Regions from separate parts of the Diaphorobacter limosus genome, predicted to be linked through region 1. Evidence: predicted binding sites of a transcription regulator. Region 1 holds the regulator's gene; each other region holds the start of a gene.
What was found. The regulator HrcA, encoded in region 1, represses chaperone genes, less so after heat shock. The targets are predictions, from matches to a motif close to TTAGCACTCNNNNNNNNNGAGTGCTAA.
Positions count from the first base shown of each region.

Region 2: rpoH (RNA polymerase sigma factor RpoH) is a predicted target of HrcA. The motif match lies at 2,469-2,495, and genes of this name have one in related genera.
Region 3: groES (co-chaperone GroES) is a predicted target of HrcA. The motif match lies at 1,619-1,645, and genes of this name have one in related genera.

Region 1 is NZ_CP136921.1:3,640,232-3,645,837, reverse strand. Features, by position in the region: gene P4826_RS17475 (SPOR domain-containing protein) at 1-820, opposite strand, end outside; tRNA gene P4826_RS17470 (tRNA-Ile) at 912-988, opposite strand; gene hrcA (heat-inducible transcriptional repressor HrcA) at 1,023-2,027, opposite strand; gene P4826_RS17460 (NAD kinase) at 2,056-2,952, shown strand; gene recN (DNA repair protein RecN) at 2,955-4,625, shown strand; gene rapZ (RNase adapter RapZ) at 4,629-5,507, shown strand.
Region 2 is NZ_CP136921.1:1,810,463-1,816,068, reverse strand. Features, by position in the region: gene P4826_RS08760 (SCO family protein) at 1-407, shown strand, start outside; gene P4826_RS08755 (Bug family tripartite tricarboxylate transporter substrate binding protein) at 415-1,422, opposite strand; gene rpoH (RNA polymerase sigma factor RpoH) at 1,502-2,437, opposite strand; gene P4826_RS08745 (alcohol dehydrogenase) at 2,647-3,711, shown strand; gene P4826_RS08740 (ABC transporter substrate-binding protein) at 3,754-4,965, shown strand; gene cutA (divalent-cation tolerance protein CutA) at 4,978-5,304, shown strand; gene ftsY (signal recognition particle-docking protein FtsY) at 5,306-5,606, opposite strand, start outside.
Region 3 is NZ_CP136921.1:1,786,617-1,792,222, forward strand. Features, by position in the region: gene P4826_RS08605 (ATP-binding protein) at 212-1,396, opposite strand; gene groES (co-chaperone GroES) at 1,728-2,018, shown strand; gene groL (chaperonin GroEL) at 2,184-3,827, shown strand; gene P4826_RS08620 (LysR family transcriptional regulator) at 3,945-4,859, opposite strand; gene P4826_RS08625 (Bug family tripartite tricarboxylate transporter substrate binding protein) at 4,970-5,606, shown strand, end outside.

The DNA.
Region 1 (5,606 bases):
GCGGCGCAGCGGCAACAGGTGCGGATTCCGGCACCGCTTGCGCCGATGGCGGCCGTGCGGCCGGCGTCCGAACAACGGCCGCGGGCCATGGATCAGGCTCCGCCATGCCGGGTTCTCCGGCCGGATCGGGCAAGGACTCCATCACCGCAGCCGATGGCAGCGCCGGCTGCGAGGGTTGCGGCACCGACTCGGGCCTGGCCGTCGCCACGACCGTCACGGCCACCGCGTCTTGCACCGGTTGGGCCGTCACACGGCCCGCAAACGTCCACCACGCGGCAACAACGACCAGCACCAGCCCTGCCGCCGCTGACGCCACCAACCACCAAAGCCTGCGCCAGCTGGCAGCCTGGCGCTGCAGCAAGGCCACGGCCTCGCGCATGTTGGGCGCGGCAGACACGGCGGCGGTCATGCGCCTGTGCACGTCGGCATGCACCAGTGCGTCGCCATACAAGCCCAGCCCGGCGCCCAGCATCAGCAAGCCCGCCAGGGCCACGCCGCCCAGCATGGGCAGGGGCACGGCCAGCCATCGATGCCCGGCCCACAGCAGCAACGCGCCCGCCACCAGACCCAGCGCCAGCACCAACGCATGGCGCCACAGCCGCCTGAAAACCAGCCATCCCAGCGGGCACAGGGCCGCCGCCAGATTCCACCCGGGCAGCACCCGCCCCACCCCATCGAAGCGTTCAAACGCTGCCAGGTAGTGATCAGGATTCACTGCGCCCAGCGCTGCACGATACAGCGCCGGTGCGACGCTGGTGTACTGCGCGGCCGCGCCAGCCTGTTCGGCGGCATGTGCGGCATAGGCGGTGTGGCTTGGCATGCGCGCGATTCTGGCATGCAGGCCATGCGCCCGCCCAGGAGCAAAAAAGCAAAAACCCGCCACAAACGAAGTCGTGGCGGGTTTTCTGGACTGGTAGGGCGTGTAGGACTTGAACCTACGACCAAAGGATTATGAGTCCTCTGCTCTAACCAACTGAGCTAACGCCCCAGGGTGCGCAAGACGCAATCGCGCATTGTAGTGGCTACTTGTGGTGGCTCAGAGCGTTGGAGACCAGTTTGGAGGTGATGTCCACGATCTGGATCATGCGGTCGTAGGGCATGCGCGTGGGGCCTATCACGCCCAGGGTGCCGACCACCTGGCCATCGACCTCATAGGGTGCGCTAACCACGGACAGCTCTTCAAATGGCACGACCTGACTTTCGCCGCCGATGAAGATGCGCACACCCTCGGCGCGGCTGGAGATATCGAGCAGGCGCAGGATCTGGGTTTTTTGCTCGAACAGGTCGAAGGCGCGCCGCAGATGGCCCATGTCGCCAGAAAAATCACTCACCGCCAGCAGGTTGCGCTCGCCCGAGAACACCACCTCGTCCTGCGATTCCGACATGGCCTGCGAGCCCACGTTCACGGCCGCCTGCATCAGTGTGGCGATCTCGCCGCGCAGCTTGTCCACCTCAAGCTTCAGGCGCTCGCGCACCTGCTCCATGGTCAGGCCGGCGTAGTGGGCGTTCAGGAAGTTGGCCGCCTCCACCAGTTGCGACGGGGTGTAGTCGGCCTCGGTGAAGATCACCCGGTTTTGCACGTCGCCATCGGGCGAGACGATGATCACCAACAGGCGGCGCTCGGACAGGCGCAGAAACTCGATATGCCGAAACACCGAGGCGCGGCGCGGCGCCATGACCACACCGACGAACTGCGACAGGTTGGACAGCAGCTGCGCCGCGTTGGCGATCACCTTTTGCGGCTGTTCGGGCATGAGCTGCAGGGCCGGCAGCTGCTCCTGCTGCACGGTGAGCATGGTGTCGACGAACAGGCGGTAGCCGCGCGCCGTGGGAATGCGCCCGGCGGAGGTGTGGGGGCTGGCGATCAGGCCCAACTCCTCCAGGTCGGCCATCACGTTGCGTATGGTGGCGGGTGACAATTCCAGGCCCGATGCCCGCGACAGGGTTCTGGAACCCACCGGCTGCCCATCGGCGATGTAGCGTTCCACCAGCGCCTTGAGTAACAACTTGGAGCGGTCGTCGAGCATCGGCTCATTTTAATGATGTAATTTCCGCATGAAGCCCATCTTCCGCCGTGTCGCAGTCATAGGCAAATACCGAGAGCCCGTTGCCGGCGCGCCGCCGGCAAGCTCGCGGCAGATCATCGAGGGCATTGCCCGCCTGATCATCCAGGAGGGCGGCGAGGCCACGCTGGAGGCCGAAACCGCAGCCACCCTGGGCATCACCGGCTACCCGCAGCTGGATGTGGACGCCATTGGCGGGCATTGCGACCTGTGCGTGGTGGTGGGTGGTGATGGCACCATGCTGGGCGTGGGCCGGCGGCTGGCCGCCTATGGCACGCCGCTGGTGGGCATCAACAAGGGGCGCCTGGGCTTCATCACCGACATTCCGCTGCAAAGCTACGAGACCTCGCTGACCGCCATACTGCACGGCGAGTACGAGGAGGACGTGCGCCCGCTGATGCAGGCCCGCGTGGTGCGCGGCGGCGAATGCGTTTTCGAGGCGCTGGCGCTCAACGACGTGGTCGTCAACCGCGGCTCCACCGCCGGCATGGTGGAGCTGCGCATCGAGGTGGACGGGGTGTTCGTCTCCAACCAGCGCGCCGATGGCCTGATCGTCGCCTCGCCCACGGGCTCCACGGCCTACTCGCTGTCGGCGGGCGGGCCGATGCTGCACCCCTCCATCCCCGGCTGGGTGCTGGTGCCGATTGCGCCGCACACGCTGTCCAACCGCCCCATCGTGCTGTCCGACTCCTCCGAGATCGCCATCGAGGTGGCCGGCGGGCGCGGCATCAGCGCCAACTTCGACATGCAGTCGCTGGCCTCGCTGCAGCGCGGCGATCGGGTGCTGGTGCGCCGCTCGGCGCATCGCGTGTGCTTTTTGCACCCGCGCGGCTGGAGCTACTTTTCCACCCTGCGCAAGAAGCTGCGCTGGAACGAGGGAGGCTCCTGAACATGGCCTTGAGGCGCATCGCGCTGCGCGACTTCGTCATCGTGCAGGCGCTGGATCTGGATCTGCAAGCGGGCTTCACCGTGCTCACCGGCGAGACCGGCGCGGGCAAGTCCATCCTGATTGACGCACTGCAGCTGCTGCTGGGCGCACGCGCCGACAGCGGCGTGATCCGCGAAGGGGCAGAGCGCACCGACATCAGCGCCGAGTTCGACATCGGCCCCGCAGCACTGACCGACTGGCTCGATGAGGCCGGCTTCCCGCACGACGAGCTGCTGCTGCGCCGCACCATAGACCTGCAGGGCAAGAGCCGCGCCTGGATCAACGGCCTGCCGGCCACGGCCACGCAGATGCGCGCCCTGGGCGAGCATCTGCTGGACATACACGGCCAGCATGCCTGGCAAAGCCTGACGCGGCCGGACGCCGTGCGCGGCCTGCTCGACGCCTATGCCGGCGTGCAGGCGCAGCCCCTGGCCGCTCTGTGGCAGACCTGGCGCGAGGCGCAGAAGGCCCTGCTCCATGCCCGCGCCGCACAGGACACGCTGCAGCAGGAGCGCGAACGCCTGCAGTGGCAGATCACCGAGGTGGACAAGCTGGCGCCGAGCGACGATGAATGGGACGAGCTCAACGCCCGGCACGCACGCCTGTCCAACGCCCAGGCCCTGCTGGACAACGCCCAGGGCGCCCTGGGCGCGCTGCAGGGCGACGACGCCGGCGGCGCGCTGAGCGCGCTGGCCCAGGCGCAGCATCTGCTGCAGGACTACGAACATGTGGACGCATCATTTCGCGCCTTCAACGAGGTGCTGAGCGCCTGCATCGCCCAGGCCGGCGACGTGGCGCATTCGCTGCAGGCCTACCTGCGCCACGCCGAGCCCGACCCCGAGCTGCTGGAGCAGCTCGATGCACGCCTGGCGCAATGGATGCAGCTGGCACGCCGCTACAAGCGCCAGCCGCCCGAGCTGCCGGCGCTGCTGGCGGGCTGGAAGGAGGCGCTGCGCCAACTCGACAGCGCCACCGACCTGGCGGCGCTGGAGGCGGCCGAGCAAACCCACGCCGCCGCTTACCAGAAGGCGGCCCGCGCCCTGTCACAAAAGCGCGCCAAGGCCGCGCCGCAGCTGGCCCAGGCCATCACCCAGGCCATGCAGGGCCTGGGCATGACCGGCGGGCGCTTCGAGGTGCAGGTGGACAAGGCGGCCGAGCCCGGCCCGCAGGGCATGGATCAGGTCGCCTTTCTGGTCGCCGGCCACCCCGGCATGACGCCGCGCCCCGTGGGCAAGGTGGCCTCGGGCGGCGAGCTTTCGCGCATCGCGCTGGCCATCTCGGTCACCACCAGCGAGCTGGGCGAGGCGCCCACGCTGATCTTTGACGAGGTCGATTCGGGCGTGGGCGGCGCCGTGGCCGAGACCGTGGGCCGGCTGATGCAGCAGCTCGGGCGCGCGCGCCAGGTGCTGGCCGTGACCCACCTGCCCCAGGTGGCGGCCTGTGCCGATCGGCATCTGGTGGTCTCCAAGCAGCGCAGTGCCGCCGGCACGACCAGCGCCGTGGCCGTCGCCGACGCCGATGAGCGCGTGGCCGAAATCGCCCGCATGCTGGGCGGCCAGCAGCAGTCCCCCACCACCATGGCGCATGCCCGCGAAATGCTGGCCGGCGCACGCCCAGCCACCACCACGGGTTGAACCATGTCACTGGAAATCGTCGTCATCACCGGCATGTCCGGATCGGGCAAGTCCCTGGCGCTGCGCGCGCTGGAGGACTCCGGCTACTACTGCGTGGACAACCTGCCGCCGGAGCTGCTGGCGTCCTTCGTCGCGCTGGAGCATTCGCACCGCAGCCAGCGCGTGGCCGTGGCCATGGACGTGCGCAGCGCCACCGCCCTGCCGCTGGTGCCGCAGCAGCTCAACCGGCTGCGCGAGACCGGCGTGCAGGTGCGCTCGCTGTTCCTGGACGCGAGCACCGGCACCCTGGTGCGGCGCTTTTCCGAGACGCGCCGGCGCCACCCGTTGTCACAGCACGAGCTGCCGGAAACCCGGCTTGCGCTGGTGCAGACCATAGAGCTGGAGCGCCAGCTGCTGGCCGAGCTGCGCGAGCAGTCCTACGTCATAGACACCAGCGTGCTGCGCCCGGCGCAGCTACTGACCTACGTCAAGGAACTGCTGGCTGTCAAGCCGGGCCAGCTGACGCTGGTGTTCGAGTCCTTTGCCTTCAAGCACGGCGTACCGTTCGACTCGGACTATGTGTTTGACGTGCGCATGCTGCCCAACCCGCATTACGAACCGACGCTGCGCGCCCTCACCGGCAGGGACGCGCCGGTAGCCGAATACCTGCGCCAGCAACCCGAGGTGGAGCGGATGCAGTCCGACATCAGCCAGTTTCTGGAGCACTGGCTGGATGCGCTGGCGCAAAACCACCGCAGCTACGTCACCGTGGCCATAGGCTGCACGGGCGGACAGCACCGCTCCGTGTACCTGGCGGAGCAGCTGAGCGCACAGTTTGCCAGTCACTGGAGCACGCTGTGCCGGCACCGCGAGCTCGATGGGATTCGGCATAGCGCTACGTAATTTATAGCTGCTAGCGCCTTGCATTAAACGATTTGATGCACTTGGCATCTCCAATTCCCCATGGAACAGGCGCAAACAGCTATAATTTTAATAGCAACT
Region 2 (5,606 bases), 1.8 Mb from region 1:
TGTTCTTTGGCTACACCCAATGTCCGGATGTGTGCCCGACCTCGATGTCGGAGCTCGCCGAGGTCAAGCGCTCGCTGGGCGCCGACGGCGACAAGCTGCAGGGCATCTTCGTCACCGTCGATCCCGAGCGCGACACGCCCGAGATGCTCAAGGGTTACATGGCCAGTTTCGACCCCAGCTTCATCGCCCTGCGTGGCACGCCCGAGCAGCTGGTGGCCGTGGCCAAGGACTTCAAGATCTACTTCAAGCGCGTGGATGGCCAGACACCGACGAGCTACACCATGGACCATTCGGCTGGCAGCTATGTCTACGACACCAAGGGCCGCTTGCGTGTCTACCACCGCTACGGCGCAGGTGCGCAAAGCCTGGCCGCGGACGTGCGCGCGCTGCTCGATGAAGGGCGCTGACCCGCGCCTATTCCGCCCGGATGGCCTGCTCGCGGATCACGCGGCCCATGGCGGCCGTGTCGGCACGCATGCGGTTGGCCAGCCCTTCGCTGGATGAACCCACGGCCTGCCAGCCCTGCTGGAACAGCTTGGCCCGCACCTCGGGGCTGCGCGCGATCTCGCTGATCAAGGCGGACAGCCGTGCGCGCACCGGCGCCGGCATGGCGGCCGGAGCGGCAAAGGCGTTCCAGATTTCCAGCTGAAAGTCGCGCACCCCGGCCTCGGCCAGGCTGGGCACATGGGGCACCAGCGCGCTGCGCCCGGCCGAGGTCACGCCCAGCAGGCGCAGCTTGCCGGCGCGCTCCTGGGCCTGCGCCAGGGCCGGTGGCAGCAGTGCCATCTGCAACTGACCGCCCAGCATGGCGGTCGCCACCTGCGGGTAGCCGGGGTAGGGGATATGCACCGGCGCCATGCCGGTGCGCGCCTTGAGCAGCTCGGTGCCCAGATGGCCCACCGTGCCCACGCCCGGCGTGCCATAGCTCCAGCGGTTGCCGGCCTGGCGCGCGGCCTGCAGGAACGCGCGCGCGTCGCTGGTCGCATCCCCCAGGCCCACGGGCGCCGCCAGCACCAGCGGCGACACGCCAACCAGCGACAGCGGCGCCAGATCCTTGTCGGGGTCGTAGGGCAGGCGCGGGTTGAGCAGCCTGGCAATCGTTAGGTTGCCGTTGATGAACAGGCCTATGGTGTGGCCATCGCGCGCCCTGGCCACGGCGTCTGCCCCAATGTTGCCGCCCGCGCCCACCTTGTTCTCCACGATCACCGGCTGGCCCAGGGCCTGGGCCAGCGGCTCGGCGAAGGTGCGCGCCGTCAGGTCGGGCGAGGAGCCCGGCGGAAAGCCCACGACGATGCGCAGGGGCTTGGTAGGCCAGGAGGGCATTTCCGGCGCAGCGCCCTTGTCGGCGGCCCCGGCGGAGCCGCAGACCGTCGCCAGAGCCAGTGCCAGCAGGTTGCGGCGGGTGGAGTAGTAGCGAAACATGGGAATACTCCTGGAACAACAAAAGCGCGCGGCCCGTGTGGGCCGCGCGCCTGGATTATCTGCCGTGGCGGCAAGTTGCTCAGGCGTATTCGACCAGCGCCTGCTTCATCTTCTTCATCGCCGCCACCTCGATCTGGCGGATGCGCTCGGCGCTCACGCCGTATTCGGCGGCCAGTTCGTGCAGCGTCATGCCGCCAGAGCCATCGTCGTTCACCTGCAGCCAGCGCTGCTCGACGATGCGGCGGCTGCGCGCGTCCAGGCTTGCAAGCGCAGTGGCAATGCCGTCGGTGGCCAGCTGGTCGCGCTGGCGCGACTCGATCATGGCCGTGGGTTCATGGGCCGCGTCGGCCAGGTAGGCAATGGGGCCAAAGGCCTGCTCGCCGTCGTCACTGGGTGCGGGATCGAGCAGCACATCGCCGCCGGCCATGCGCGTTTCCATCTCGATCACCTCTTCGCGCTTGACGTTGAGCTGCTCGGCCACCAGATCAATCTCGTGCTCGGACAGGGTCTCGCGGTGCGTGTCGGCGTCAATGGCGTCGGCCTTGAAGCCATGCTTCATGGAGCGCAGGTTGAAGAACAGCTTGCGCTGGGCCTTGGTGGTCGCCACCTTGACCATGCGCCAGTTCTTCAGGATGTACTCGTGGATCTCGGCCTTGATCCAGTGCATGGCGTAGCTCACCAGGCGCACGCCCTGGTCGGGGTCGAAGCGCTTGACGGCCTTCATCAGGCCCACGTTGCCCTCCTGGATCAGGTCGCCATGCGGCAGGCCATAGCCCAGGTACTGGCGCGAGATAGATACCACCAGCCGCAGGTGCGACATCACCAGGCGCCCGGCAGCCTCGACATCGTTGTCGTCCTTGAGCTGGCGTGTAAAGCGCTGCTCTTCTTCGAGCGTCAACAGCGGCAGGCGGTTGACGGCGGAGATATACGCATCCAGATTGCCCAGCGGTGGCACCAGCGCCCACGGGTTCGCGGGTGCCAGGGTCGTCACGGCGGATGCAGACTGGAGAGCCATATCAGAAGTCCTTTCTTGCATGGGGTTCATGTTAGCACTCTCTGTGATCGAGTGCTAAAGCCAAAGTTCCACGGCCTGTATGGGAAAGATCTCGCGTCGCTTGTCATGGGGGAATGTCCCGTGTCGCGGACGTGACTGGTGGCGGTGCAACCTGCTTTCACGGCCATAAACTGTGCCGTTAGCCCCTTATGACAACCAAAGGAGACAAGATGATCAGCTATGACGTGATCGAGTGCGGCCAGCCCCTGGTCAAGAGCGAGCGTGCCACGCCCCGGCCGGTGGGCGACCAGGTGCTGGTGCGCATCGAGGCCGCGGGTGTGTGCCATTCCGACCTGCACATCTGGCATGGCTCCTACGACCTGGGCCATGGCAAGAAGCTGTCCATGGCCGACCGTGGCCTGAAGCTGCCGCTGACCATGGGCCACGAGATCGCTGGCGAGGTCATCGCCGTGGGCGACGCCGTGCAGGGGGTCACCGTCGGCAAGCGCTACGTGGTCTTCCCCTGGCATGGCTGCGGCGAGTGCAGCGTATGCAAGCGTGGCGACGAAAACCTGTGCCTGGCCGGCAAGTCCATGGGAGTGTTCCAGCCCGGCGGCTATGCCGACCATGTGCTGGTGTCGCACGCGCGCTACCTGGTGGACATTGGCGACATGCCGCCGGTGCAGGCCGCGCCCTATGCGTGCTCGGGCCTGACCACCTACAGCGCGTTGAAGAAAATCCCGCCCCAGGTGCTGCGCGATGAAAAGCTCGTCCTCATTGGCGCTGGCGGCCTGGGCTTGATGGCCATCGGCCTTGCCAAGGCCATGGGCAGTACCGGCGTGATCGTTATCGAGCCCGACGAGACCAAGCATGCCGCAGCCATGCAGGCCGGCGCCCTGGCCGTGTTCAACCCCCGGCAGGACGGCTATCTGGCCCAGGTGCGCCAGGCCGCCGGTGGCGCCGTCTGGGCCGTCATCGACTGTGTGGGCTCCAGCCAGACGGTGCAGGCCGGCATCGACATGCTGACCAAGGGGGGGCAGCTGGTACAGATCGGCCTGTTTGGCGGTCATATCGACCTGCCCACGCCGTCGATGGCCCTGCGCGCCATCACCTACCAGGGCACCTACGTGGGCAACCTGCGCGAGCTGCAGGAGCTGATGCAGCTGGTCAAGGACAAGCAATTGCAGAGCGTGCCCACCACCTGCATGCACTTCAGCAAGGCCTTCACGGCCCTGGTGGCGCTGGAAGAGGGCAAGGCCGTGGGGCGGCAGATTCTGACGCCAGAGGGCGCCTGAAACCTTGCCTGGCCATTGCAAACGACAACAAAGGAGACCTGGATGATTTCAAAAAATATAGCTGTAGCCGCAACAACTACCTGGATTTTGATGGTATTTGGCGCAAATGCCGCTGGTATTTCCGACGACAGGGTCAGGATTGGCGTGCTGAGCGACATGTCGGGCCAGTACTCCGACTCGGGCGGCCGCGGTTCGGTGGAGGCCGCGCGGATGGCCGTGGAGGACTTTGGCGCCAAGGTGCTCGGCAAGCCGGTGGAGGTGGTGTTTGCCGACCACCAGAACAAGGCCGACATCGGCGGCGCCAAGGCGCGCCAATGGTGGGACGCCGAGGGCGTGGACATGATCATCGACCTGAACAACTCGGCCATCGCCTCGGCCGTGAACGTTCTGGCCAAGGAGCGCAACAAGATCGCCATTGCCACGGGAGCCCTGTCGAACGCGCTGACGAACGAGTTTTGCGCCCCCACGGCGATCCACTACACGGTGGATTCGTACTCGATTGCCAGCGCCGCCGTGGACGCGGTGCTCAAGCAGGGCAAGAAGGACTGGTTCATCATCGCGGTGGACTACTCCTACGGCAAGGTGACCTCGGAGATCATCACCAACTTCGTCAAGGAGGGCGGGGGCCGTGTGCTGGGCACGGTCTACCACCCGTTCAACGCCGGTGATTTCTCGTCCTTTCTGATGCAGGCCCAGGCATCGAAGGCCCAGGTGGTGGCCCTGGCCAATGCCACGAACGATTCCATCAACACCATCAAGGGCGCGCGCGAGTTCGGCATGAACAAGACGACCACCATCGTGCCGCAACTGATGTACATCAACGACGTCCATGGCCTGGGGCTGGAGCAGGGCCAGGGCCTGGTGTTTGCCACGGCGTATTACTGGGATCGCAATGATGAGTCACGCGCCTGGGCGCAAAAATACCAGGCGCGCATGAAGAAAATGCCCTCCATGAACCAGGCCAGCATCTACTCGGCCGTGACCACCTACCTGAAGGCCGTGGAGCAGGCCCAGACCGACGACGGCCTGGCGGTGGCCGGCCAGATGAAGAAGATGAAGATCAACGACGTCTTCTCGCAAAACGGCTATGTGCGCGAAGACGGCCGCATGGTGCACGACATGTTCCTGGTGCAGGTCAAGTCGCCCAAGGAGTCCAAGGGCCCATGGGACTACTACAAGGTGCTGGACACCATTGCCGGCGAAAAGGCCTTCCAGCCGCTGGCCAAGAGCAGCTGCTACCTGGTCAAGAAATAAGCCGGTGAACCCATGCCAGGCGCCGCACACCCGCTTGCCGTCGTGACCACCACCGTGGCCAGCGCGGCCGACGCGCAGCGCCTGGCGGCCGGCGCGGTGCGCTCGCGCCTGGCGGCCTGCGTGCAGGTCGAGGCCATCGCCTCGCACTATGTCTGGCAGGGCGCCCAGCAGGAGGACGCCGAATGGCGCCTGGTGTGCAAGACCCTGCCCGCCGCGGCAGGCGCGCTGTGCGACTGGCTGCGCGCGCAGCACCCGTATCAGGTGCCGCAGCTGCTGACCCACACCGTAGAGGCCGAGGCCGACTACGCAGGCTGGGTGGCGCAGCAGGTGGACGGGTGAGTCAGGCCAGCAGCGCCTGCGCAAACTCGCGTGCGTTGAAGGTTTCCAGGTCTTCCACCTTCTCGCCCACGCCGATGAAATAGACCGGCACCGGCCGCTCCTGGGCGATGGCCGCGAGCACGCCGCCCTTGGCCGTGCCATCCAGTTTGGTGACGATCAGGCCGGTGAGTTGCAGTGCGTCGTCAAAGGTGCGCACCTGGGTCAGGGCGTTCTGGCCGGTGTTCCCGTCGATTACCAACAGCACCTCGTGCGGGGCGCTGGCCTCGGCCTTGGTGACCACGCGGCGGATTTTTTTAAGCTCC
Region 3 (5,606 bases), 1.9 Mb from region 1:
GCTTTGGAGCACGACCCGTCCCTCTCAATTTTCCATAGCGCTGTGCACTACCTGCATCGCACGAAACCTGGGCGCTACGACTGCACGACCGCTGTCATTCCCGCGCAGGCCGAAATCCAGAATGGCAGCGAGGAGCACTGGATTCCCGCCTGCGCGGGATCACGATGCAAAGGTGGGGGTGACGAAAGACAGTTTCACTTCAGCCTCTGGCTCAATCGTCATCAAATGGAAGTTGCCCCTGTGGCGCACTTGGAGGCCATTTGCCGGCGGCTGCCAGGTGATCGAACCAGCGATGCATGGCTGCATCTTCCAACGCGTACTCACCACGCGCCGACTTCCACACCAGGGCTGGCATGCGCTGGCGAAGTGCCTCCAGCGCCTTTTGCGCCTGCGTCACGCTCACCGGGCGACCGGTTTTGTCTCGGTAGAAGTGCAGTGCCTCGGCGTCGTAGGGGCGGTAGCGCGGGCCCTGTTCCAGCATGCGCCACAGAACCGCCTGTTCGGTGGGCTTAAGACCCAGGTAGTCAGATGCCATCTGCGCCTCGTCTTGCGCTTGTTGCCGCCATGCTGCTTCCAGAAGGGCGGGTTCAAAGCGTCCGGCCACGTCGGCCAAGGGGCTCAGCACCTGCCCCAGCGCTGCCATGAAAAACTGCGGGCGGTAGCCAAAGATTTCAAAGGCCTGCAGCAGCAGGGCTAGATCGACTGGCTGCAATGACGGGCGCTGCGCTTCGATCAAGCCGGCGACATGGCCGATGAAGTCAGGGCCTAGCGGCGGCATGCGCTGGATTTGGGAACCATAAAACGGCGCCGCCGCCGTGTTGACCAGGCGCAGCAACTTGTCGCGGTCAGAGCCCGACATGACGAGCATGAGGTTCACCTCCCCCGGCCGATTGAGTTGGTCGCGCGCCGATTTCAGCGCCGTCATGGCGGTCTCACCGGCTTCGCTGATCAGCGCATGCTGTGCTTCGTCGATGATCAGCGCCACGGGTTTTCCGGCACTTTCGTGCAGCAGGCGCAGCGCTTCGTTCAGGGTCAGGCCGTCCACCTTGCCGATTTTGCTGGCGTCCACCTCCAGTCCGCCCAACTTCACCTTGTCCAGCCCTGCATTTTTTGCGGCGCGGGCCACAAGGCCCAAGTGAGGTTCCAGCGCGCGGGCAATGGCACCGGCTATCAGACCGCCCGGGTCGCGCCGCACATCGGCCCAAAGATCCACATAGACCACCACCACGCCAGCGGCCTGCAAAGCCGGGCTCAGGTCTCCTTGAAGGAAGGTGGATTTGCCGGTGCGACGCGGCGCGGCCAGAAACAGCCCGTTGTGGGCATCGCCCAGCAAGGCCTTGCCTTGAAGAGCGGCCACCAGTTCTTGCGCCAGGGCGGTGCGTTTGAAGGCGATCATGGGGACTATCCAAAATTATCTTTCAAAAGATAGTTTATCTAATTTTGGATAAATTACGATAATTTCCTGCCTTGGTGCAGCCCTGAAGAGTTTGTTTGGCGCGCCAGCCTGACATCGGCATGCCGATGTAACCCATCGAACCAAGTACCTGGCGCCACAGCAGCAAAAACCCCTGCACTTTCTGGGCCCGGCCTCTTGAAACCGGGCCAATCGCCCTTATTATTAGCACTCGTTGGGGTTGAGTGCTAACAACACCCCACCTGTTCCCCAGGGCAGCCGGTTTCAGGCTGCCTTTGCCTTTCAACCTGTCTGTGAATCTCCAGGAGATGCTATGAACCTTCGTCCTCTGAACGATCGCGTGATCGTCAAGCGCCTTGAAAACGAAACCAAGACTGCCTCGGGCATCGTCATTCCCGACAACGCCGCCGAGAAGCCCGACCAGGGCGAGGTGCTAGCCGTGGGCCCGGGCAAGCATGACGAGGACGGCGACCGCATTGCCATGAGCGTGAAGGTGGGCGACCGCGTGCTGTTCGGCAAGTACAGCGGCCAGACCGTGAAGGTCGATGGCGACGAGCTGCTGGTCATGAAGGAAGACGACCTGTTTGCGGTCATCGAAAAGTGATTGCCCAACGGGCAAGCACTTTCGTCGCAGGCTGACTTGGCGCAGCCAAGTCAAGGGCCAAAGGCCCGGCCGTAGACAGAAACAGTTGGATTACTTTTGATAGCTGTCAGCGCTTGATGGGTAAGCGCTAGCAGCATTTTTCACTCATATTTGTAGGAGCCAAACATGGCAGCAAAAGACGTAGTTTTCGGCGGCGAAGCCCGCGCCCGCATGGTTGAAGGCGTGAACATCCTGGCCAACGCGGTCAAGGTCACCCTGGGCCCCAAGGGCCGCAACGTGGTGCTGGAGCGCTCCTTCGGCGCCCCCACCGTGACCAAGGACGGCGTGTCCGTGGCCAAGGAGATCGAGCTCAAGGACAAGATCCAGAACATGGGCGCCCAGCTCGTCAAGGAAGTGGCTTCCAAGACCAGCGACAACGCCGGTGACGGCACCACCACCGCCACCGTGCTGGCCCAGGCCATCGTGCGCGAAGGCAGCAAGTACGTGGCCGCCGGCCTGAACCCCATGGATCTGAAGCGCGGCATCGACAAGGCCGTGGCCGCCCTGGTGGAAGAGCTGAAGAAGGCCTCCAAGGCCACCACGACCAGCAAGGAAATCGCCCAGGTCGGCTCCATCTCGGCCAACTCTGACTCCAGCATCGGTGAAATCATCGCCAACGCCATGGACAAGGTCGGCAAGGAAGGCGTGATCACCGTCGAAGACGGCAAGAGCCTGAACAACGAGCTGGACGTGGTTGAAGGTATGCAGTTTGACCGCGGCTACCTGTCGCCCTACTTCATCAACAACCCCGAGAAGCAAGTTGCCCTGCTGGACAACCCCTTCGTGCTGCTGTTCGACAAGAAGATCAGCAACATCCGCGACCTGCTGCCCACGCTGGAAGCGGTGGCCAAGGCCGGCCGTCCGCTGCTCATCATTGCCGAAGAAGTCGAGGGCGAAGCCCTGGCAACGCTGGTGGTGAACACCATCCGCGGCATTCTGAAGGTTGTGGCCGTCAAGGCGCCTGGCTTTGGCGACCGCCGCAAGGCCATGCTCGAAGACATCGCCATCCTGACGGGCGGCAAGGTCATCGCTGAAGAAGTGGGCCTGAGCCTGGAGAAGGTGACGCTGGCCGACCTGGGCCAGGCCAAGACCATCGAAGTGGGCAAGGAAAACACCACCATCATCGACGGCGCCGGCAATGCCGACGACATCCAGGCCCGCGTCAAGCAGATCCGCATCCAGATCGAAGAAGCCACCAGCGACTACGACCGCGAGAAGCTGCAAGAGCGCGTGGCCAAGCTGGCCGGCGGCGTGGCCGTGATCAAGGTTGGCGCTGCCACCGAGGTCGAGATGAAGGAAAAGAAGGCCCGCGTCGAAGACGCCCTGCACGCCACGCGCGCTGCGGTGGAAGAAGGCATCGTGGCCGGTGGCGGCGTGGCCCTGCTGCGCGCCCGCCAAGCGGTGGGCGAGGTCAAGGGTGAGAACGCCGACCAGGACGCCGGCGTGAAGCTGATCATGAAGGCCATCGAGGCCCCCCTGCGCGAGATCGTCAACAACGCCGGCGGCGAAGCCTCGGTGGTGGTCAACGCCGTGCTGGCCGGCAAGGGCAACTACGGCTTCAACGCCGCCAACGACAGCTACGGCGACATGCTGGAGATGGGCATTCTGGACCCCACCAAGGTGACGCGCACGGCGCTGCAGAACGCCGCCTCCGTGGCCTCGCTGCTGCTGACGACCGAGGCCATGGTGGCCGAGGCTCCGAAGGACGATGCCCCCGCCGGCATGCCCGACATGGGCGGCATGGGTGGCATGGGCGGCATGGGCATGTAAGCAGCCCCGGCCGCTGGCGCCCCCCTTCACCGGCGGGGTGCCATGCACCACGACCAAGGCCCGCAGGTTTTGCCTGCGGGCTTTTTTTTGGCCTTGGCCGATCCGGTTGTTGCGGCGTCAATCCGCTCCAGGATCGGGATCTCGGGCAGCAAAGCGCGCCAGGATCAGATCCCGCACCCGGCCCGCCACCGGCGTCAGCCCAAGCTGGCGTGGCCAGGCGACGTTCAAGTGGGTGCGCAGCTCGGTGCCATCGAGCGGCAGCAGGCGCGGCAGCCCCTGGCCCGCCAGTTGCCCGAAGCTCTGCGGCGCAAACGCCACGCCCAGGCCGCGTTGCGCCATCAAGAGCATGGGCAGGGTCTCGCCGCCCCAATACACCACGTTGGGCACAAAGCCCGCCTGCTGGCAGGCACGCAGCACCATGTCGGAAATGCCCGTGCCCAGGGGCGAGCGGTGCAGCAGAAAGCGCTCGTGGCGCAGGTCGGCCAGGCGCACCCGCGCGCCGCCCGCCAGGGGGTGGGCAGGGGGCAGGGCCACATGCAGGGGCTCGTCCATGATGGCGTGCGTCTCCAGCTCGGGCGCCCGGTACTCGCTGCGCGAGATGATCAGATCCAGGCCGCGCTCGCGCAGGCGCTGCAGCATGTGGCCGGCCTCGCCCTCCTGCACGTCCACCGTGATGTCCAGCCCACAGGCAGCCAGGTCCTCCATCACCGCCGGCATGACGAACAGGCTGGCCGCCGTGGCACAGCCGATGTGCACCGTGCCGCGCGCACCCTGCTCGGCCTCGCGCAGTTCGCGGCGCATGGTCTGCAGCTGCGCCAGCAGCGCCTTGGCGCGCAGGTAGAACAGCTCGCCGGTGGCCGTGGGAGCCAGGCGGTGCCCGCTGCGGTCGAACAGGCCCACGCCCAGTTCGTCCTCCAGCTTGCGCAGCAGCATGCTCAGCGGCGGCTGGGTCATGTGCAATCGCGTCGCGGCAGCAGACACGCTGCCCTGCTCGTAGACGGCGACAAAGCATTTCAGGCGGTGCTCATCCATATACTTATCGAATAAAAACAGACGTTATATATATTAGACAGTGGCTTCTTGTCTTCCTACACTGGCTTGCATCACGGTAATGAACCGCGAACCACAGACCGATAGGAGACATGAATATGCAACGCATTCGCCGCCACATCGCCGCCCTGGCCCTGCTGACCTGCATCGCACCCATGCTGGGCATGACAGCCGCCCAGGCGCAGACCGACTGGCCCAAGCGCAACATGAAGGTCGTCGTGCCCTACCCGGCCGGCGGCTCCGCCGATGCGATGGGGCGCATGGTGGCCAACAAGCTGGCCAAGGCCTTCCCCAAGGTCAGCGTGGTGGTGGAGAACATTCCCGGCGGCGCCACCGTGCCCGGTGCGCTGGCCGTGCTGCGCGACGCGGCGGACGGCCACACGCTGTTCATGGCCAGCGATGGCACGCTGAACATCAACCGCTGGCTGCTCAAGGATGTGCGCTACGACGCCGACCGCGACTTCACGCCCGTGACCGTGCTCAACAGCTACCCGCACTGGCTGATCGTCAATCCCCAGGGGCCCTACAAGAGCCTGGACGACCTGGTCAAGGCCATACGCGCCAAGCCCGGCAAGGTCTCCATCAGCATCAACACCATAGGCGGCAGCGCCCATCTGGCACTGGACAACTGGCGCCGCGAAAACGGCCTGGATTTCGCGATCGTGCCCTACCGCGGCTCGCCACCGGCCGTTACCGACTTGATCGGCGGCCACACCGACGCGCATATGG